One region of the Enterobacter sp. R4-368 genome, then DNA from elsewhere that is predicted to be linked to it. Evidence: predicted binding sites of a transcription regulator. Region 1 holds the regulator's gene; each other region holds the start of a gene.

Region 1 (5,722 bases):
CGTTAAACGGCAGCTGCAACGCGGCGAAGCCGTACTGGTGTGGTCGGAACTGCACGAGACGGTCAATATCATGCCGCGCGGGCAGTTCCACGACTGAACAGGTACATGGCGGCTGGCTATACTGAAATAATCGTTTATTCAGGGAGTTGCTATGTCCGCCAAACATCCGGTTATCGCCGTTACAGGCTCCAGCGGCGCGGGAACCACCACCACCAGCCTCGCCTTTCGTAAGATCTTCGCCCAGCTCAATATGCACGCGGCAGAAGTGGAAGGGGACAGCTTCCATCGCTATACCCGCCCGGAAATGGATATGGCTATCCGTAAGGCCCGCGATCTTGGGCGGCATATCAGCTATTTTGGCCCGGAAGCCAATGATTTTGGCCTGCTGGAACAGACGTTTATCGAATATGGCCAAACCGGCAAAGGCCAGGCGCGCAAATACCTGCATACCTACGATGAAGCCGTTCCCTGGAACCAGGTACCGGGCACGTTTACGCCGTGGCAACCGCTGCCGGAACCGACCGATGTGCTGTTTTATGAAGGTCTGCACGGCGGCGTGGTGACGCCGCAAAACGATGTCGCGCGTCATGTGGATTTGCTGGTGGGCGTGGTGCCGATCGTCAACCTAGAATGGATTCAAAAACTTGTCCGCGATACCAGCGAGCGCGGGCATTCGCGGGAAGCGGTAATGGATTCTGTCGTGCGTTCGATGGAAGATTACATCAATTTTATTACGCCGCAGTTTTCCCGTACGCACATTAACTTCCAGCGCGTGCCAACGGTGGATACGTCCAATCCGTTTGCCGCGAAAGGCATTCCCTCACTGGACGAGAGTTTTGTGGTGATCCATTTCCGCAATCTGGAAGGGATTGATTACCCGTGGTTGCTGGCAATGCTGCAAGGCTCGTTTATCTCGCATATGGATACGCTGGTGGTGCCTGGCGGAAAAATGGGGCTGGCGATGGAGTTGATTATGACGCCGCTGGTACAACGGCTGATGGAAGGTAAAAAGATCAAATAATGCAGAAAGCCCGGTGATGTGCTGCTTACCGGGCTTTTCGCATCAGGCTTCGATAACTTCGTAAGAGTGGGTGATGTTCACCGCTTTTTCGAGCATCAAGGCCACGGAGCAATACTTCTCCGCGGATAAATCCACCGCGCGGGAAACCGCAGCATCCTTCAGATCTTTACCGGTGACGATAAAGTGCAAATTGATGTGGGTAAACAGGCGCGGCGCTTCTTCACGGCGCTCTGAGGTCAGCTTCACTTCGCAGTCAGTCACGTCATGACGCCCTTTTTGTAAAATAGAAACCACATCAATGGCGCTGCATCCGCCCGCCGCCATCAGCACCATTTCCATCGGGCTTGGCGCTTTGTCGCCGGAGTTGCCGTCCATCAGGATTTGGTGGCCCGATGCGGACTCACCGATGAACGTTAACCCTTCAACCCATTTCACACGTGCCTGCATTTTCTTCACTCCGGAGTGGCAATTTTCTTTACAGATTACGCGTACATAACAAAACTCGCAACGGAAGGCGACCTGCGTCATGCTGAAGCGAGACACCAGGAGACAGGCGGTAAAAGCTATGCTAAAACACTCTGGATGCTACAGAGATAAATGGATGTTACGCATGTATGCATGACATCATACTTTAGAGACCGCAGATGACGCTGACGGTCCACTTCCCTGGATGCGGGAAGCTTAGATTGCAACCCCAGACGTAGGGGCTCATCCTGTGTCTGAGACAGCTTATAACAGAGGATAATCGCGCATGGTGCTTGGCAAACCACAAACAGACCCGACGCTTGAATGGTTCTTGTCTCATTGCCACATTCATAAGTACCCGTCGAAGAGCACGCTGATTCACCAGGGTGAAAAAGCGGAAACGCTGTACTACATCGTTAAAGGCTCAGTGGCAGTGCTGATCAAGGACGAAGAGGGTAAAGAGATGATCCTCTCCTACCTGAACCAGGGAGATTTTATCGGTGAACTGGGCCTGTTCGAAGAGGGTCAGGAGCGCAGTGCATGGGTACGCGCTAAAACTGCTTGTGAAGTGGCTGAAATCTCGTACAAAAAATTCCGTCAGTTAATCCAGGTTAACCCGGATATCCTGATGCGTCTTTCCTCGCAAATGGCGCGTCGCCTGCAGGTCACTTCAGAAAAAGTGGGTAACCTCGCCTTCCTGGATGTAACCGGCCGTATCGCGCAAACGCTGTTAAACCTGGCGAAACAGCCAGATGCAATGACCCATCCGGACGGCATGCAAATTAAAATTACTCGCCAGGAAATTGGTCAGATCGTCGGTTGCTCCCGTGAAACTGTGGGCCGCATTCTCAAAATGCTCGAAGATCAGAACCTGATCTCCGCCCACGGTAAAACCATCGTCGTATACGGAACGCGTTAATCTGTAAAACGGCGCAGCTTACGCGCTGCGTCGTTTTTCTTCCCTCATGTGGCGCAGGCTGATTTATCACCCCGAAATCAACTACGCACTGCGACAAACGCTGGTGTTATGTTTACCTGTGGCCATTGGTCTGGTTACTGGTCATCTGCAACAAGGTCTGCTGTTTTCCCTCGTTCCCGCCTGCTGCAACATTGCCGGGCTTGATACGCCACATAAACGTTTTTTCAAACGCCTGATCATTGGCGGAACGCTGTTTGCAGGCAGCAGCCTGGCGGTGCAGCTATTGCTGGCGAGAGATCTTCCATTGCCGCTGATCCTCACCGGGCTGACGCTGGTTTTAGGCGTAACCGCCGAAATCAGTGCACTGCACGGTCGCCTGCTCCCGGCTTCGCTCATTGCCGCCATCTTTACGCTCAGCCTCGCCGGTAACATGCCGGTATGGGAGCCGATACTTATCTATGCGCTGGGCACGCTGTGGTACGGATTGTTCAACTGGTTCTGGTTCTGGATGTGGCGCGAGCAACCGCTGCGCGAATCGCTCAGCCTGCTCTACCGGCAACTGGCAGACTACTGCGAGGCGAAATACAGCCTGCTGACGCAACACGCCGACCCAGAAAAAGCGCTGCCGCCGTTGCTCGCCCGCCAGCAAAAAGCGGTGGATATGATAAGCCAGTGCTATCAACAACTGCATATGCTGGCTGCCAATAAACACAACGATTACAAAAGGCTACTGCGGGTTTTCCAGGTAGGGATTGATTTGCAAGAGCACATTTCGGTGAGTTTGCACCAGCCGGAAGAAGTGCAAAAACTGGTGGAACAAACCCACGCCGAACAGGTGATCCGCTGGAACGCGCAAACCGTCGCCGCTCGCCTGCGCGTGCTGGCAGACGACATTCTCTATCACCGCTATCCCACGCGCTTCAACATGGATAAGCAGATTGGCGCGCTGGAAAAAATCGCCCGCCAGCACCCGGATAACCCGGTCGGGCAGTTCTGCGCCTGGCATTTTAGCCGTATCGCGCGCGTCTTGCGCACTCAGCGCCCTCTCTATGCCCGCGATCTGATGGCGGAAAAGCAGCGTCGCTTGCCCCTTTTCCCGGCGCTAAAAAGCTATTTATCACTGAAATCTGCGGCGCTGCGTAATGCCGCGCGAATCAGCGTCATGCTCAGTATCGCCAGCCTGATGGGCAGCGCCCTGCATTTACCAAAACCCTACTGGATCATGATGACGGTGATGTTTGTCACGCAAAACGGCTATGGCGCAACGCGCGTTCGCATTGTCCACCGGGCGGCGGGCACCATTGCGGGACTGGTGATTGCCGGGGCGACGCTGCACTTTCATGTTCCACTCGGTTTTACGCTGGCCGCGATGCTGATGATTACGCTGGTCAGTTATCTCATTATTCGGAAAAACTACGGCTGGGCGATGGTGGGTTTTACCATTACCGCCGTCTACACCTTGCAACTGCTGACGCTAAATGGTGAGGAGTTTATTGTCGCCCGCCTTATCGACACGTTGATTGGTTGCCTGATCGCTTTCGGCGGCATGGTCTGGCTGTGGCCGCAGTGGCAAAGTGGCTTGCTGCGCCAGAATGCGCACGATGCGCTGGAAACAGATCAGGAAGCGATTCGCCTGATCTTAAGCGATAACCCGCAGCCCACTCCGCTTGCCTGGCAGCGCATGCGCGTAAACCAGGCGCATAACGCTTTGTTTAACTCGCTAAACCAGGCGATGCAGGAACCGGGCTTCAATACGCGTTATCTGGAAGATATGAAACTGTGGGTAACGCACAGCCAGTTTATCGTTGAGCATATTAATGCAATGACGACGCTGGCACGTGAACATACGATGTTGACGCCGGAGCTGGCGCAACGTTATTTGCAATCCTGCGAAATTGCCCTGCAGCGCTGCCAGCAGCGGCTGGAGTATGACGGGCCGGGAGGATCCGGCGATGTGAATATTCTCGAAGCCCCGGAAGCATTAACGCACGGGCCAATGAGCACGCTGGAGCAGCATTTACAGCGGATTATCGGGCATCTGAACACCATGCACACCATTTCGTCGGTAGCATGGCGTCAGCGCCCGCATCATGGCATTTGGTTAAACCGCCGCCTTAACCGTTGACCACTTTCGCCACCGCATTCGCGAAGCGCTTCATCCCTTCTTCGATATCCTGCGCATCAATAATCAGCGAAGGCACAAAACGCATGACGTCCGGACCGGCGTTCAGCACCATGACGCCCGCATCGGCAGCGGCGTAGAGAAAGTCGCGCGCACGGCCTTTATATTGCGGATTCAGCTCAGCACCAATCAGCAGCCCCATGCCACGAATATCGCTAAACAGGTCAAATTTCTCGCCAATTTGCTGCAGATGTTTAACGAACAACTGACGTTTTTCATTCACGCCGCTGAGCACTTCCGCCGTATTGATAATGTCGAATGCGGTTCCGGCGACAGCGCAGGCCAGCGGGTTGCCACCGTAAGTAGAGCCGTGTGAACCGGCGTGGAAGACACTGGCAATTTCATGTGTAGTCAGCATCGCGCTGATAGGGAAACCGCCGCCGAGCGCTTTGGCGCTGGTCAGAATATCCGGCGTCACACCGTAGTGCATATAAGCAAACAACTCTCCGCTGCGGCCCATGCCGCACTGCACTTCGTCGAACACCAGCAGAGCATTGTGTTGATCGCACAGCTCGCGCAAACCTTTCAGGAAATCCGGTGTGGCGGCAGTAACGCCGCCCTCGCCCTGAATAGGCTCTACCACTACCGCGCAGGTGTGATCGTCCATCACCGCTTTCACCGCGTGCAGATCGTTAAACGGCACATGGATAATGTCCGCCGGTTTCGGGCCAAAACCATCGGAATACTTCGGCTGGCCGCCCACGCTTACGGTAAACAGCGAACGGCCGTGGAAGGCATTATGAAACGCGATGATTTTTGTTTTGTATGGACTGTGACGCGTAGATGCATAAAAACGCGCCAGCTTGAATGCTGTTTCGTTAGCTTCAGTGCCGGAGTTCATAAACACCACACGCTCGGCAAACGTGGCGTCAATGAGTTTACGCGCCAGGCGCAGAGCAGGCTCGTTGGTAAAAACATTGCTGGTGTGCCACAGCGTTTCGCCCTGCGTTTTCAGCGTCTCCACCAGCGCCGGATGGCAGTGCCCTAACGCAGTAACCGCAATTCCACCTGCAAAATCAACGTACTCTTTACCCTGCTGATCCCACACCCTGCTGCCTTTACCCTTTACCGGGATAAACTCGGCCGGTGCGTAAATTGGCAGAATAACGTCATCGAAGTTTGCACGCGTTACCGC
Region 2 (5,722 bases), 1.4 Mb from region 1:
GCGCGCTGGGCGACATGCTCAGTAAACTCACCCCGGTAATGGGGTGCCGAACCGATGCCCGCGTGGCAATTATCTTCGATCAGCAGAACCGCTGGGCGCTGGATGACGCCGAAGGGCCGCGCAATAAAGGCCTGGAGTATGAAAAAACGGTTAACGAGCACTATCGCCCGTTCTGGGAAAAAGGCATTGCCGTGGATGTGATCAATGCCGATGCCGATCTCAGCCGTTACCAGCTGGTGATTGCGCCGATGCTGTATATGGTGCGCGACGGTTTTGCCGAACGCGCAGAAGCGTTTGTTGCGGCGGGCGGTCATCTGGTGACCTCCTACTGGACCGGCGTGGTCAATGAAAGCGATCTCTGTTATCTCGGCGGTTTCCCTGGCCCGCTGCGCAAATTGCTGGGTATCTGGGCAGAAGAGATTGATTGCCTGGACGACAACGAGCGCAATCTGGTGCAGGGGCTGGCGGGTAACGAGGCCGGATTACAGGGACCGTATCAGGCGCGCCATCTGTGTGAGTTGATCCATACCGAGAGCGCGCAGGCGCTGGCAACCTACCGGGATGATTTCTACGCCGGGCGACCCGCCGTGACGGTCAATCATGTCGGCAAAGGCAAGGCCTGGCACGTCGCATCACGCAACGATCTCGCTTTCCAGCGTGATTTCTTCGCCAACATTATTGAGGAGTTGAAGTTGCCGCGCGCGTTACAACACGATTTGCCGCCGGGCGTCGTTGCCACGGCGCGTACGGATGGCGAAAGCACGTTTGTCTTTATTCAGAACTTTAGCGCCCAGCAGCAGGTGATAACGCTGCCTGACGGTTATCAGGATTGTTTATCCGGTTCGTCGGTCAGCGGCGCGATGTCGCTGGCTCCCTGGGATTGCCGGGTTATTCGCCGTAACGCATAAGTGAACCTTCCGCGCCTGCCCATTCGGGCAGGCGTTTTTTTATCTGCTGATTATCAGGAGACTATTATGGTGAGCCTTAAATCCTTCCTGCACTACTTCTCTGAAGCGAAAAATGCGGCAACAACGCCGATTAGTGAGGGGGAATTGCAGAAAATCCAGAGGCTGGCGCAAGCCTTTGGTGGCGCGCGGAATATTGCGCATGTGGATGCCTGCTTAACCCGTTTGCGCGTCTCGGTAAACGATCTGGCTATTGTCGATTCTCAGGCGCTACAAAATGAAGGGGCGCTGGGGGTGATTATTCTTGGGCAAGAAGTTCATGCTATTTTTGGCAAACAGTCTGACGCGCTACGTAAATTGCTTGATGAACATTTCTCCTCTCGCTAATAGATAAAAAAAGGGATACCTGCATGGGTATCCCAAAATAAAACAGTGGCAACTTTGCTCAGTTTGCGGAGATAAAATAAATAATGATGTTACTCGTTAATACAGACAACATAGTGCGTTATCCTATTGCGGCGTAATAGTTTCCCGGTGTTGGCTTATTAAAATAAATCGCCAGAGCAAACAAATTTAACCAACAAAGCGATAACGTGCAGGATGAAGCGTATTACCACCAGGCCTCAACCTGAACACCGAAGTTCCAGGTATTATTTTTCGTTCCATCTTCAAATGATTTCCCGTCTTCCGAATCATTTAAATAGGAGGCGAAAAGGCGTAATTCAGGACGAGACATAAATTCTGGGCCATCCGCCAGACCGACAGCAAAAGTATATTTTTCGCCGCTCTGTTTGTAGTGAGTACCGTTTTTATAATCATCTTTCTGGTAGAAGCCGCCGACTTCACCAATCAGGCGTACATAATTGGTGAGCTGATACTGGGCGCGGCCAACCAGCGAAACCAGACGTGTTTTGTCGGTGTATTCGGTGATGTCATTGGCCGAGCCGTATGTCAGCACGTGGTTCAGCGAGAACTTATCGGTAATCGGAATCAGGCCGGTGTTAATCACGCGATAGCCGCTGGCGTCATTAACGTAATGCCACATGTCGTACCAGCCGCCGCCCTGCGACACCATGTTCTGCGCCAGCCCTTTGTTAGCGTATTGCAGCACCAGCTTGTTGTAACCGCCAAACATATCCTGGCTGATTTCACCGGTTACCATCACGCCATCATCGGCTTCATACAGGCCGCCATATTGTTTCTGTTTTTTGGTCGGGTTTGGCATGGCGTAATCAACGCCGAACTCGGTCCACGCGCCTGACCACGGTTTCCAGCCCGCGTAACGCAGGTCGATGTAGTTGATGTTGACATCGTTATCGTTATCCACGCGGTAATCGACATCGTTGGCGTCGCCACGGATCCACGCCACGGATACTGCGCCCGGGCCTAAGGTGTAGTTTTCAACGCCTGCGCCGGAACCGGAAATGTTCCAGTATTTGGTATCGATAATGTGCAGATCGTGGCGCTGGTAGTAACGTTTACCGCCCCAGATCACCGCGTTGGGATCGTTAGGGATAAGTCCTTTGATTTGCAGATTTAACTGGCGCAAACCGAATTGGGCATCATCGCCAATGGTGGTTTCGTTATCGTTGGAGCCGTCGGAAACCATGCTCACCATGGTATCGAGGTAAAAGCTCACTTCGTCTTTCTTATACACTTCCGAGCCCAGTTCCACTTCCCCGTAGGTGTCGGATTCGTTACCGAGGCGGCCGAGTTTGTTTTTCTGCCACTCCACCTGTCCGCCATCGCCCGACACGCCTACGCCGCCGCGCAGGTAACCGTGAAAGTCGATAGGCACCGATGAGGCGGCCAGGATAGATGGTGAAGTCAGCGCAGCGGCTAACGCAAGTGTGAGAGTGCGTAGCGTAGTGTTCATATCATTCCTCTTATTGTTTTGTATTACGTTCACATAAACGCTGTCATAAAATGCCTAAATGTAAAAACAGGCAAACTAACGATTGCGAATGTGTGATTAAGTGCAAATAAATCAGCGTTTTTTGTTACAGGTAGCGAATTCCTTCACAATGTTCGCTATTGTGAGCGTGATACTTATTTGGCAAAAAAGAGACGAGGGAAAGTGTGGTGAGCGTTTTTTTAGATGGCCCCTGTTACAATCGGCGCATAACAACATAAGGAACCGGACCATGAAGTCTAAAAGTGCGACGTTAGAAGACGTTGCCCGCCATGCGGGTGTCTCCTATCAGACCGTGTCCAGGGTACTCAACAAATCTGCCAATGTATCCGAAGCCACGCGTCTCAAGGTTGAGAAATCCATAGAGTTATTGCGCTACGTCCCCAACAGGCTGGCTCAACAGTTGGTCGGCAAGCAGAGCCAGACCATTGGGCTGGTGACCACTTCGCTGGCGCTGCACGCGCCATCGCAGGTGGCCGCGGCGGTAAAACGCTACGCCAACCTCGATGGTTACCAGGTGCTGATCTCGATGATTGATGAGAACGTCAATCATGATATCCAGTCTGCTATCAACGAACTGAAATCACAGCTTGTCGATAAAGTGATCATCAACGTGCCGCTGGAGACCGAACAGGCGCAGCGCATCGCGTCTGACAACGATGATATCGTCTGTCTGTTTCTCGATGTTGATCCTTACAGTTCGGTGTTTAACGTTTCGTTTAACCCGGCAGACGGAACCCGTGCCAGCGTCAAACACCTGTACGATTTGGGGCACCGGGAGATTGCCTTACTGGCCGGACCGGAGAGTTCCGTCTCTGCGAAGCTGCGCCTGAAAAGCTGGATCGAAACCCTTAACGGCTATGGACTGAAACCGGTGATGGTTTTCCACGGTAACTGGGACGCGCAGAGTGGTTACGCCGGTGCGCTACAGATGCTGCGTGAAACGCCAAACTTTACCGCCGTGTTGGTAGGTAACGACCAGATGGCGCTGGGCGTATTAAGCGCGTTTCATCAGCACCAGGTGGCGATCCCCGGTGAGAAATCGGTCATCGGTTATGACGACACTTACGAAAGCTCGTTCTTTTATCCGGCGCTGACCACCGTCTCGCTGGATCTTGATTTACAGGGTAAGGAAGCGGTTCGGCGGCTACTCGACAGCGGTCACGGCGATGCCACTCGCAGCTCTTCGGTACTGCCGGCGCGGCTCATTGTGCGCCATTCCACCGGGGCACTGCAGGCGCAGGGCACCAACCTGCAAGAGATTGCCCAGCAACTGCAAGCCATTGCGCACAAGTTATGGAAATGATCGCGCTTTAATGTCGCCTGTCACCCGGCATGTGTGCCGGGTGATATCACCGCACCGGTTCACTTTACAATCCCTTATTCCGTCTTTCCGCCATGTCTATATTTTCGGGCTTGCGCTGAGGCTGCATTTATTTTCGGATTTTTAATTTTATTAATTAACAGAAAAATAACAGGCAACTTGTTAATATTTCTCAATTCATTGAATGCAATAAACGGCAAGTAAAAAATGCTCTTGCCTGGTAGCGGTTCATCAATTTGCTGTTAAGATAACACTTGCGTGAGGATTAATGTCGACGTTTTAGTGGAAGTGTTATTAAGCGTTTACTTAACTGATAAACATCTTGTGGTCTTAGCGGTAACAGTAAATTGGATATATTTAATATTTTAACTTTCGGGCGTTATTTTTCGATGTAATAGCGTTTTATTTTATCTGTTCCATTAATTTATCTTCCACGACTGTTACGAATTGTTCAGTTGGTGTCGTGGTGCGTTCGCATTAGCTGTAGGGCACTCTGCCCGTATTTGACCGGAATAGATTACAGGAACGCTTATTTTTAAATATAAGGAAGTTCTATATGGAAAGGATGGGGAAACCTAATTCAGGTAAGTTAGTACCGCAATTCTCTGTAACCTCGCAACCCGGCATGGCGCACTACCCACTAAATAGCGTGCCGAATATGAAAACCCCGCTTACGCGCCTTTCCTGCGCAGTGAGACTTACCTTTCCAATACTCCTTTTTTTTACGGGCATTCCTTATGCAATGGCCGTAAATATTACGCAAAACACCCTTTACGATAAGCCGGTTAACGATATTAATGATGGCCTTAACTTCACTTCGAATAGCGGTCTGGAAATTACCGCCGGGGCTGGCACCGTGAATGTCACAAACGGCGCAGGTCCGTATGCAGTAGAGATGGACAACGCTTATTTATGGTTACATGGCGGTTCGCTTAATGGCGCAGGCGATCTGCTTGTGAAGGGGCAGTCGCAGATTCAGTTCGGCGGAGCACAGATCGGTGGTGTCCCCGCCTTGACAAACGGATACGGCGGCACATTTACATTCGGTAATCTTGTGACAGGCGCCGGTGCTGGCACGTCAACGGCTATCAATATTTATGATGCGCAGTCGGTAATCGTGGCCAGCAGCATCAACCTGCAGTCTGAAACAAGCCAGTATGTCCAGACTGGTGGCATGACCACGGTGGCGCATGATATGTCAATTTCACCCAGTGGCGGCGCGGCGAGTGGTGGGTTGTCGGTTAGCGGTTCTGCGATCCTGAATGTAGGCGATAATCTCACCGCCGATCTCGCTGGCGGTGGCATAGGGTTACATATTGCCGATGGCGCAACCGTCAACGTTGGCGGCGATTTAACGCTTTCTAATAATCAAATACTCAATGATATCAATGCGGTTGCGGAAAAGGCATTAATTCGCAATGCGGACGTGCATGTTAACGGCGATATGAACCTTAACGGTACGCATGCCGGCGACACGGCCTGGCAAATACATGGCGGTTCTTCCGGGCAACACGTGGTAATCGACGAAAATATGAATCTCAATGCCTCGGCCACCGGTAATAACATGAAAACGGTACTCGG
Region 3 (5,722 bases), 430 kb from region 1:
TCGCCGGGTTGTTTTGCGAGTCCAGTACCACCAGGTCATAACCCAGTTTGTCCGCTTCTTTCTGCGCGCCATCCTTCAGGGAAACGAAGAACGGGTTGTTCAGCGTGGAAATCACCAGAGCAATAGAGTCTTTCGCCATCGCGTTTGCGCTTACGGTGGCGCTCAGTGCAACAGCAGAAACCAGAGTGGCCAGTTTTTTCATGTTCATTTTCATGAGTCCTGTTGTGTAGGTAATTACTGCTTTTTGTTGTCTACCAGCACCGCAAGCAGAATCACCACTGCTTTAACGATCATCTGGTAATAGGAGGAAACGCTCAGCAAATTCAATCCATTATTGAGGAAGCCAAGGATCAATGCGCCGATTAGTGTACCGACAATACGCCCTTTGCCACCTGCGAGACTGGTCCCACCCAAAACAACCGCAGCGATAGCATCCAGCTCATAACCTGCTCCCGCAGTAGGTTGCGCCGAGGAAAGACGCGCCACTTCAATAATGCCCGCCAGCGAGGCCAGAAGGCCGCACAGGGAGTAAACGATAACTTTGACTTTATCAACGCTGATACCGGACAAGCGCGTCGCCGCCTCGTTACCGCCTAATGCATAGATATAGCGGCCCAAACGGGTGTGATGCAACAGATACCACGCCGCGATAAAGACGATCGCCATCAGCCATACCGGTGTCGGAATACCGAACGGGCGACCAATACCGAACCAGCCAAACACATCCGCGTTATCAGTAAAACCGGTATTCACCGGGCTACCGTTGGTATAAACCAGCGTCACACCGCGCAGCAGCAACATCATCACCAGCGTGGCGATAAACGCCTGCACGCGGCCTTTCGCGACAATCGTACCGGTCAGTGCGCCAACAGCCGCACCGAGCGCCAGCGCGCCGACAACCGCCACCAGCGCGTTAACTTCCATTCCCACCAGCGAGGCGGCGACCGCGCCGGTGAGCGCTAACAGGGAACCGACGGACAGATCGATCCCCGAGGTTAAAATAACCAGCGTCATACCGACCGCCATAATGGCGTTGACCGAGGTCTGTTGCAGAATGTTTAACAGGTTATTGACGGTAAAAAAGTTGGGGCTCATGGTCGAGACAATCGCAATCAGCACCAGCAGGGCAATCAACGATTTTTGTTCCATCAACCATGCTTTGGTGAAATAACGGCGACCAGAAACAGCCTGGGTAGTCATCTTTTTTACTCCTGATTCACACGATTAAGCTTGCCCACAGCGGCAGCCATCAACACTTCCTGAGTGGCCTGCTCGCGCGTGAATTCACCGCCGAGATGCCCTTCATGCATCACCATTATGCGATCGCTCATGCCCAGCACTTCCGGCATTTCAGAGGAGACAAGAATGATGCTCAGGCCATCGGCCTTAAACTGGTTAATTAACTGATAAATCTCTTTTTTCGCCCCAACGTCGACACCACGCGTCGGCTCGTCGAGGATCAGCACTTTCGGCCGCGTCATCAGACCGCGAGCAATCGCCACTTTTTGCTGATTCCCGCCGGAGAGCAAACCAATGGCCTGCTCCATAGAAGGCGTTTTCACATTAAACAGACGAATAAAATCATTTACCGCCTGCTGCTCATCTTTGTGTTTCAGCGTACCGCCCGCATGGCTGAAATAACGCAGCGCAGTCAGCGACATATTCTCTTTCACGGACATGCCGAGCACTAAGCCATCGCGCTTGCGGTCTTCCGAAATATAAACAATACCGTTTGCCAGCCCGTCCTGCGGTGAGCGGGTGATCACTTCATGGCCGTCGAGCGTGACATAACCGCTGGTGCGCGGCAGCGCGCCATACAGCACTTTCATCAGCTCGGTGCGCCCCGCGCCCATCAATCCGGCCACGCCAAGAATTTCGCCTTTACGCAGTGTAAAACTGACGTTTTCCACGCCCGGCCCACAGAGCTTATCAACGGTAAGGCGAATTTCGCCCGGCGCTTTATCCAGCCGCGGATATTGATCTTCCAGTTTGCGGCCTACCATCATTTCAATCAGCGTATCTTCGGTCAGCGTGGCTACTTCGCGTTCGGCAATAAATTGCCCGTCACGAAAGACGGTCACGTCATCGCAAATCTCGAAGATCTCTTTCATGCGGTGAGAAATATAGACGATGCCGCGCCCCTGCGATTTCAGCTCGCGAATGACACGAAACAGCGATTCGGTTTCGGTATCGGTCAGGGCATCGGTTGGCTCATCCATAATGATGACCTGCGATTCGTAGCTCATCACTTTGGCGATTTCGACCATCTGCTGATCGCCAATCGACAGTTCGCCGACCAGCCGCTCGCTTTTAAAACGCAGATTCAGCTTCGCCAGCAGTTTGTCAGCTTCGGCAAACATCTTTTTCCAGTCGATTTTGCCAAAGCGATTCACAAACTCGCGGCCGAGAAAGATGTTCTCGGCAATGGTGAGTTGCGGGATCAGGTTCAGTTCCTGGTGGATGATGCCAATACCGGCTTCCTGGGAGGATTTCGGCCCGGTGAAGGTGGTTTCTTTGCCTAACCACAGCAGCGAACCGGCGTCACGGGTGTAGATACCCGTCAGCACTTTCATCATCGTTGATTTGCCGGCGCCGTTTTCACCCACCAGCGCCATTACGCGGCCTGGGTAAACATTCAGCGCCGCGCCGGAGAGGGCTTTTACGCCGGGAAAGGCTTTGTCGATGCCTTTGAGTTGTAGTAACGCGTCCATGATGGCCTCAGAAGGTCACGCCAGCACAGAGAATGATATTCGCAAACGGGGAACACTCCCCGCTGCGAATCACCGCATGACTGTCCGCGGTGTGTTTTTTAAATTGCTCGTGCGTAACGTACCGCACTTCTATGTTATTTCCCTGGTGTTGCTGCAGCTGCTCAATATGCTTGAGCAACGTTTCATGGAGCTGCGGATTATGCTGCTTAATCTCCGAGGCGATAATCGCGGACTCAACCTGCATTTCCGCCGTCACCACTTCCAGTACTTGCATAAAGGAAGGCACGCCCTGCGTTAATGCCATATCAATACGTTGCGTGTTACGCGGCACCGGCAACCCGGCATCACACACCACCAGCGAATCGGTATGACCAAGACGAGAGATGACTGACGAGATATCAGCGTTAAGCACACGACCTTTTTTCATTTTTTATGCTCCATCAGCGAAACGTTTCGCTGGATGCAGTGTAGTACGAAGAATGTGCAGAAAACCATCTTGCCGTTACAGAAGTGTGATCGATATCGAAACGTTTCGCTTGTCGAAATGATGAAAAAAACAGCTTTCCTGTTTTAAGTGAAATAGACAGTAATTAATAGCAAAAACCCCTCATAGAGAGGGGTTTTATTAGCATTAAATTTCGACCTGCGTTCCCAGTTCTATCACCCTATTTGGCGGGATCTCAAACTGGTCTGGCGCGCGTAGCGCGTTGCGCTGCAGCACCAGATAGAGTTTACCGCGCAGACGCAAATACCAGGGACGTTTGCCCAGAATTAACGACTCATGCGACATAAAGAACGAGGTTTCCATCATGCGGCAGTTCAGCCCTTCCAGCCCGCAACGGTGGAACACCTCTTCCACATTTGGCGTTTCGCGCCAGCCGTAGCTCGCCACCACACGCCAGAAAGTCGGCGACAATTGCTCAATCTGCACCCGGCGTACATTGTGCACGTACGGCGCATCTTCAGTACGCAGGGTCAGCAGGATCACTCGCTCATGCAGCACCTTGTTGTGCTTCAGGTTATGCATCATCGCGAACGGAATAACGTTCAATGCCCGCGACATATAGACCGCTGTGCCCGGTACGCGCACCGGCGGTGATTTCTCCAGCGAGGCAATCATCGCCTCCAGAGAGTTACCGTGTTCATGCATACGGCGCAGCAGGCGGAAACGCTCGCTCTTCCAGGTGGTCATCACCATGAACATCACCAGCCCCAAAGTTAATGGCAACCAACCGCCGGAGACGATTTTATCGAGGTTCGCCGAGAACAGCGGCACATCGATAGAGAGGAATAAAAGCAGAAGCAGCCCCACCAGCACTTTGTTCCAGTGCCAGTTTTTGCGCGCCACCGTGGTGGAGAGAATGGAGGTCAGCACCATCGTACCGGTTACGGCGATACCGTACGCCGCCGCCAGGTTACTGGAGTGCTCAAAGCTGACAATAACCAGCACCACTGCAAAGTAGAGCAGCCAGTTAATGAACGGGATATAGATCTGCCCGGATTCCATCTCCGAGGTATGGATGATGCGCATCGGTGCCAGATACCCCAGACGCACGGCCTGGCGCGTCAGCGAGAACACGCCGGAAATCACCGCCTGCGAGGCAATCACCGTCGCCAGCGTGGCGATAATCAGCATTGGGATCAGCGCCCATTCCGGCGCAAGCAGGAAGAAGGGGTTTTTAATCGCTTCCGGCGTTTTCAGTAGCAACGCGCCCTGGCCAAAGTAGTTCAGCACCAGCGACGGCAGCACAACGATAAACCACGCCACGCGGATCGGCAGCTTACCGAAGTGGCCCATATCCGCATACAGCGCTTCCACCCCGGTGATCGACAGCACCACCGCGCCCAGCGCCACAAAGGAGATAGCTTTATATTGCAGGAAGAAGTTCACCGCCCAAACGGGGTTCAGCGCCTGCAACACCTCAGGATTATCAATAATGCTGCGTGCACCGAGCACCGCGAGAATCAAAAACCACGCCAGCATAATGGGCGCAAACAGCTTACCCACAAGACCAGTACCATGTTTCTGGATCGCGAACAGCAGGGTTAACACCACAATCGACAGCGGCACAATCCAGGCGTCGAGCGAAGGCGCGATAATTTCCAGCCCCTCTATCGCCGACATCACCGAGATGGCGGGCGTGATGACCACTTCGCCATAGAAGAAGCTGCCGCCAATCAGTCCCATGATCACCAGCACCGAGGTCATCCTTGCGGATGTATTGCGCCCGGCCAGCGACATGAGGGTTAAGATCCCGCCTTCACCGGCGTTATCCGCCCGCATGACAAAGGTCAGGTACTTAATGGAGACAACGAAAATTAGCAGCCAGAAGATGAGCGACAGAAAGCCGAACACAGCATCCCGTTCAACACCAAAGCCGAACTGACCGGACAAACATTCACGAAGTGTATAAAGCGGGCTGGTACCGATATCACCGTAGACAACCCCAATCGCCGCAAGCGTAACCGCGGGCAATGATTGCTTATTATCAGTGCTCATAGACTAATCTTTTAATTGAATGCCACAATGTGTGCTTAGTCCCTTGGCCCACAAAAAGCGCACAGTATGCACGATTATTTGCGAAATCGTACCCCTAAATGCGGCCACATTAATCTGGCGCAAAGAAAATAAAGCCGTTCTTCAGTCTATTACAAGCCCTTTCAGGAACGTCTATACTCGCTTTTGCAAGCCGGATAACACGGCGAAAGGACGCAAATCTATTATGGCTCACTCACATTTATTAGCAGAAAGAATTTCCCGCTTAAGCAGCGCACTGGAAAAAGGACTCTTCGAGCGCAGCCACGCCATTCGCCTGTGTTTGCTGGCGGCACTAAGCGGTGAGAGTGTGTTTCTTCTTGGTCCGCCGGGCATTGCCAAAAGCCTGATTGCTCGCCGTCTGAAGTTTGCCTTCAAACATGCCCGCGCTTTTGAATATTTGATGACCCGTTTCTCCACACCGGAAGAGGTGTTTGGCCCGCTTTCCATTCAGGCGCTGAAAGATGAAGGCCGC
Region 4 (5,722 bases), 490 kb from region 1:
GCGAGTCGCCGCTGCTTTTTCGAATTCCGCTTTGAAATTGTCCACGGAACCGAAATCACGCTCGATAGCGGCTTTCAGATCGCCCTGCAAGGTGGTGCCTTTTTTCAGGCCTTTCCAGAACAGGCTGTGGTTAGCGTGGCCGCCTGCGTTGTTACGCAGTACGGTTTTTTTGTCGGCTGGCAGCTGGTCCAGTTTGGTGATCAGCTCTTCAACCGGCAGGCTCGCGAACTCCGGCAGGCTTTCCAGCGCGGCGTTTGCGTTGTTCACGTAAGTCTGGTGATGTTTAGTGTGATGGATTTCCATCGTCTGCTTGTCGAAATGCGGTTCGAGGGCATCGTATGCATACGGCAGAGCGGGCAGTGTATAGCTCATATTCATCTCCATTAAGGGTAAGCGGCTATTGTGTTAACGCCGCGTAAGCAGTTGGTTCATTATAGTTAATTAAATGATATTGAAAATGTTTATCAATGCCGTAGTTTTAATAAGGTTATAACTTTTGGTTATGTTATTGAAATTGTGAAGCCGCTCACCCTCATCACGTGCTCATTGCCAGCCTGCAACGCAACGCGGCAAACGCCTCAAGGTTAATCTTCTGACCGATTTTTACACTCATCGGGTCGGCTGCTCGTATCCCGGCGATAAAAACAAAGAGGATTGTGAAATGAGTAACGCGATTACGATGGGTATTTTTTGGCATTTGATAGGTGCGGCCAGTGCAGCCTGTTTCTATGCCCCGTTTAAAAAGGTAAGAAAGTGGTCCTGGGAAACGATGTGGTCAATCGGCGGCATCGTCTCGTGGTTGATCCTTCCCTGGACTATCAGCGCGCTGTTATTGCCTGATTTTTGGGCTTATTTCAGTTCGTTTAGCACCTCAACGCTGCTGCCGGTGTTTCTTTTCGGCGCAATGTGGGGCATCGGTAACATCAACTATGGCCTGACTATGCGCTACTTAGGCATGTCGATGGGTATTGGCATCGCCATTGGTATTACGCTGATTGTCGGAACATTGATGACGCCAATCCTCAACGGCCACTTCGATGTGCTGATCAACACCGAAGGCGGGCGAATGACCTTGCTGGGTGTGCTGGTGGCGCTGATTGGTGTTGGCATTGTTACCCGCGCCGGTCAGTTGAAAGAGCGCAAAATGGGCATCAAAGCCGAAGAGTTCAACCTGAAAAAAGGGTTAGCGCTGGCAGTGATGTGCGGCGTGTTCTCTGCCGGGATGTCTTTTGCGATGAACGCCGCCAAACCGATGCACGACGCCGCTGCCGCGCTGGGTATCGATCCGCTCTATACCGCATTGCCAAGCTACGTGGTGATCATGGGCGGTGGTGCGCTGGTGAACCTGAGCTTCTGCTTTATCCGGCTGGCAAAAGTGAAAGATCTGTCGCTAAAAGCCGACTTCTCGCTGGCAAAAGGGCTGCTTATCAGCAATATCCTGCTTTCGGCACTGGGTGGCCTGATGTGGTATCTGCAATTCTTCTTCTACGCCTGGGGTCACGCCAGCATTCCGGGGCAGTATGACTACATTAGCTGGATGCTGCATATGAGCTTCTATGTGCTGTGCGGCGGGCTGGTCGGTCTGGTGCTGAAAGAGTGGAAGAATGCCGGACGGCAACCGGTGAGTGTGCTGAGTCTCGGCTGCGTGGTGATCATTGTCGCGGCCAATATCGTCGGCCTCGGCATGGCGAGCTAATCAGGCAGCAACCCGGCTACGATGACGCCACTGACCTGGCGTCATCCCTACCTCACGGCTAAATACCACCGAAAAGTAGTTACTGTCCTCAAAGCCACACTGCATGGCGATTTCACTGATCATCTGCTCGGAGTGCTGCAACAAAAATTGGGCGTGGCAAATGCGCAACTGGCGCAAATAGTGGTTGATGGTCATCCCGGTTTGAGTACGAAACTGCTGGCGCAGCGCCCGCTCGCTGCACTGTTCCTGTTCACAAAAATGCTCCAGTACAAAGCTGCGATTCAGGCTGCCGGAAAGCGCGGTGATGAGCTTATCCAGCAGCGTTTCGCTGTGGGTCGCGGCAAGGTTATCGGTGGCGAAACGGTGGCGTTTTAGGGTCATCACCAGTTGAGCAAACAGGGTTTCCGCCATCAGATTGGCCAGCGGATCGTCCTTCGCGCTCTCATGTTCCAGTTGCGTAATCACCTGCCGCGCCTGCGCCATGCCGCTGCTACCAATGCGCCAGTGCGGGTTGGACGGCGCGCCGTTAAGCCCCGGAATATGCGCCGCCCAGTCGAGATTCAGCGTCAGCCGGTCCGGGCAGTAGATAATGTTCTGCAACACCAGGTCATTAACCGAGGCGTAAGAGTGGCAATCTTCGGCGCGGATATAAAACAGATCGCCGCGCGTAATGCGGTAAGGCCGGTCATTAAGCACATGCAACCCATTGCCGCGCCACACCATCACCAGTTCGCAGAACTCATGCGTATGTTCAGCAAAGACATTTTGCGGGTAGCGATCGGCCACCACGACCGCCTGTCCGGCGCGCGGAAAAAAGTCTGCTTTACGAAGAATTAACTCACCAGCCACAACGCCACCTCTGCCGTGAACAACCTGACATTATTAACGGAAGCCCGGCTAAAAATCGGTGATAACCTTCTCGTTACTGAAGCAGCGTGTCGCGCCCCTGGCGGATATCGCGCGGTGACCAGTCAAACTCGCGGCGAAACAGCGTCGAAAAGTGGTTACTGTCGCCGAACCCGCAGCGAAAAGCGATATCCGTCACGCTCTCGTCGCTGTGGCGTAACATATGGCGCGCTTTAATCAACCGCAGGCGGTTTAAATAGCGCTGCGGCGTCATGCCGGTGGACTGTTTAAGCTGACGATGCAGCGTACGCAACGACAAGCTGAACTGTTCTGCCAGCGACTCCCAGCAAATGTCCTCCGCGAAGTGATCTTCCAGCCACAGCATAAGCTGGTTCAGCCGCGCATCGCTGTTGCCCGCATCTTCCTGCTGGCTGCTTTTACGCAATAACACCAGCAACTGCATAAACAGGATCTCGCGGTTGGCAATGTCATGCGTTGCCACTTCACTACCCATCTCTTCCATCTGGCTAATGATGCCGCGCACCTGCCCCAGCGTGTGCTGGCTTACCCGCCAGTGCGACGGGTAATGCCCATCCTGCTCCTGCGGCAGCAACTGGTTCAACCCGGCAAGGAACTGGAACGCATCCGGCGAGCGGTACAGCACATTGGTCAAGCAGAGATTATCGGTATGTTCATACAAATGGCGGTCATGATCGCGCACAAAACAGACCGTGCCGCCGCTGATGGTGTACGGCTGACCATTGAACACATGAATCCCCGTACCGTGTTCAACAATCACAATTTCATGAAAATCATGATGATGTTCCGGAAACGCGGCCTGGGGCAATCGCGGTTCAATGGCAACGGGTGATTTACCTGACGGAAAAAAATCCACGCTATGCAGTACGGTCATGATGGCCCCGGTCTTGAGAAATGTTCTCAAAATAGTAATTAAGGGTTTTCCACCTCACCTTAAATTTTCGACGCCGATTTACGCATAGCCTGCCGTTTTTTCAAGAAACGGCCGGAAAGATCGGGAAATGTGGTGAGGGTCACAATGGCTGAAAACCTCGCGATTACTGGAAACTGTGAACTCTCTCACGTTCATCTTTGCTTTCTTGCCAGCGCGAAATCGCCACTGTCAGTAGCAAGAAGGTACGACTGCCGCACCCTTTTTAGACTGTCCGCAATGACTCTAAGAAGGACCCGATCATGACTTTTCGCCATTGTGTTGCGGTTGATTTAGGCGCCTCCAGCGGACGCGTCATGCTGGCGCGCTACGACCGCCAGAACCGCACGCTTTCGCTTCGCGAAATGCACCGTTTTGTAAACTGTCTGCAAAAAGTGGACGGCTTTGATTGCTGGGATATCGACAGCCTGGAAGCCGAAATCCGCCTCGGTCTGAATAAGGTGTGCGCCGAAGGCATACAGCCAGACAGCATCGGCATTGATACCTGGGGCGTCGATTACATCCTGGTTAATCGTGAAGGCCAGCGCGTCGGGCTGCCGATTGCCTACCGCGATAATCGCACCGATGGCGTGATGCACCGCGCGCTGCAAAACCCCGGCAAAGCCGATATCTATCGCCGCAGCGGCATTCAGTTTTTACCCTTCAACACCCTGTACCAGTTGCGCGCACTGGCAGAACAGCAACCGCACCTGCTCGAACAGGCCGACCACGCACTGCTGATCCCGGATTACTTCAGCTACCGCCTGACCGGCAATCTCAACTGGGAATACACCAACGCCACCACCACCCAACTGGTCAATATCAACACCGATAACTGGGATGAATCACTGCTGAACTGGGCAGGCGTTCCGGCTCGCTGGTTTGGCACGCCAAGCCATCCTGGCAACGTTATCGGCAACTGGATCTGCCCGCAGGGGAATGCCATTCCGGTCGTCGCTGTCGCCAGCCACGATACCGCCAGCGCGGTTATCGCCGCACCGCTGGAAAATCCCGACGCGGCGTATCTCTCTTCCGGCACCTGGTCACTGATGGGTTTTGAGAGCAAAACCCCGCACACCAGCGATGAGGCGCTCGCCGCCAATATCACCAACGAAGGCGGTGCCGAAGGCCGTTACCGGGTGCTGAAAAACATCATGGGGTTGTGGCTGCTGCAACGCGTGCTGAAAGAGCAAAACATCACCGATTTGCCGGCGTTAATCGCCCTCACCGGGCAGCTCCCTACCTGCCGCTGCGTGATTAACCCGAACGACGATCGCTTTATCAACCCGGACAACATGAGTGCCGAAATCCAGGCCGCCTGCCGGGAAGCGGGCCAACCCGTACCGCAAAACGCCGCCGAACTGGCGCGCTGCATCTTCGATAGCCTCGCGCTGTTGTATGCCGATGTGCTGAGCGAACTGGCTTTCCTGCGTGGTAAGCCGTTTACCCGCCTGCATATCGTCGGTGGCGGCTGCCAGAACCAGTTACTGAACCAGCTCTGCGCCGATGCCTGCGGGCTACCGGTGGTCGCCGGGCCGGTGGAAGCCTCGACGCTGGGCAATATTGGCGTGCAACTGATGACGCTGGATGAGTTAAGCAACGTCGATGACTTTCGCCAGCTGGTCACAGCTAACCACTCACTGATTACGTTTACCCCTAATCCTGATAATGAAATCGCCCGCTATGTCGCGCGCTTTCAGCAAAAACGACAGACAAAGGAGCTTTGCGCATGACCACTCAACTTGAACAAGCCTGGGACATTGCTAAACAGCGTTTCGCCGCTGTGGGGATTGATGTCGAGGAGGCGCTGCGCCAGCTCGACAGGCTGCCGGTTTCCATGCACTGCTGGCAGGGCGATGACGTTGCCGGTTTCGAAAACCCGGAAGGCAGCCTGACCGGCGGCATTCAGGCTACCGGCAATTATCCGGGCAAAGCGCGCAACGCCACGGAATTACGCGCCGATCTGGAACAAGCGCTGAGCCTGATCCCAGGTCCGAAACGCCTGAACCTGCATGCGATTTATCACGAAGCCGAAACGCCGGTCACGCGAAATGAAATCAAACCCGAACACTTCCAAAACTGGGTGCAGTGGGCAAAAGCCAACAATCTGGGGCTGGACTTCAACCCGTCCTGCTTCTCGCACCCGCTGAGCGCCGATGGCTTCACGCTTTCCCACGCTAACGACGAGATCCGTCAGTTCTGGATCGACCACGTGAAAGCCAGCCGCCGCG

The links. Region 1 encodes CRP, which controls carbon source genes, mostly activating them, when cyclic AMP is high. Its sites were predicted from a motif close to ATGTGANNNNNNTCACAT; they were not measured.
Region 2: a site for CRP is predicted at 2,872-2,889, ahead of H650_RS05530 (maltoporin). Genes of this name have one in related genera too.
Region 3: a site for CRP is predicted at 3,222-3,239, ahead of rbsD (D-ribose pyranase). Genes of this name have one in related genera too.
Region 4: a site for CRP is predicted at 3,583-3,600, ahead of rhaS (HTH-type transcriptional activator RhaS). Genes of this name have one in related genera too.

Annotation. Positions count from the first base shown of each region.
Region 1 covers NC_021500.1:2,593,078-2,598,799, forward strand. The annotation lists gene H650_RS12285 (YheU family protein) at 1-97, shown strand, start outside; gene H650_RS12290 (phosphoribulokinase) at 152-1,021, shown strand; gene H650_RS12295 (OsmC family protein) at 1,064-1,468, opposite strand; gene crp (cAMP-activated global transcriptional regulator CRP) at 1,773-2,405, shown strand; gene H650_RS12305 (YccS/YhfK family putative transporter) at 2,452-4,530, shown strand; gene argD (bifunctional acetylornithine/succinyldiaminopimelate transaminase) at 4,520-5,722, opposite strand, start outside.
Region 2 covers NC_021500.1:1,185,444-1,191,165, reverse strand. The annotation lists gene H650_RS05540 (beta-galactosidase) at 1-908, shown strand, start outside; gene H650_RS05535 (PTS sugar transporter subunit IIB) at 975-1,292, shown strand; gene H650_RS05530 (maltoporin) at 1,516-2,781, opposite strand; gene H650_RS05525 (LacI family DNA-binding transcriptional regulator) at 3,050-4,123, shown strand; gene H650_RS05520 (autotransporter outer membrane beta-barrel domain-containing protein) at 4,884-5,722, shown strand, end outside.
Region 3 covers NC_021500.1:3,019,108-3,024,829, reverse strand. The annotation lists gene rbsB (ribose ABC transporter substrate-binding protein RbsB) at 1-208, opposite strand, end outside; gene rbsC (ribose ABC transporter permease) at 235-1,200, opposite strand; gene rbsA (ribose ABC transporter ATP-binding protein RbsA) at 1,206-2,711, opposite strand; gene rbsD (D-ribose pyranase) at 2,719-3,138, opposite strand; gene kup (low affinity potassium transporter Kup) at 3,343-5,211, opposite strand; gene ravA (ATPase RavA) at 5,435-5,722, shown strand, end outside.
Region 4 covers NC_021500.1:3,086,065-3,091,786, reverse strand. The annotation lists gene sodA (superoxide dismutase [Mn]) at 1-372, opposite strand, end outside; gene rhaT (L-rhamnose/proton symporter RhaT) at 662-1,696, shown strand; gene rhaR (HTH-type transcriptional activator RhaR) at 1,697-2,545, opposite strand; gene rhaS (HTH-type transcriptional activator RhaS) at 2,619-3,455, opposite strand; gene rhaB (rhamnulokinase) at 3,755-5,224, shown strand; gene rhaA (L-rhamnose isomerase) at 5,221-5,722, shown strand, end outside.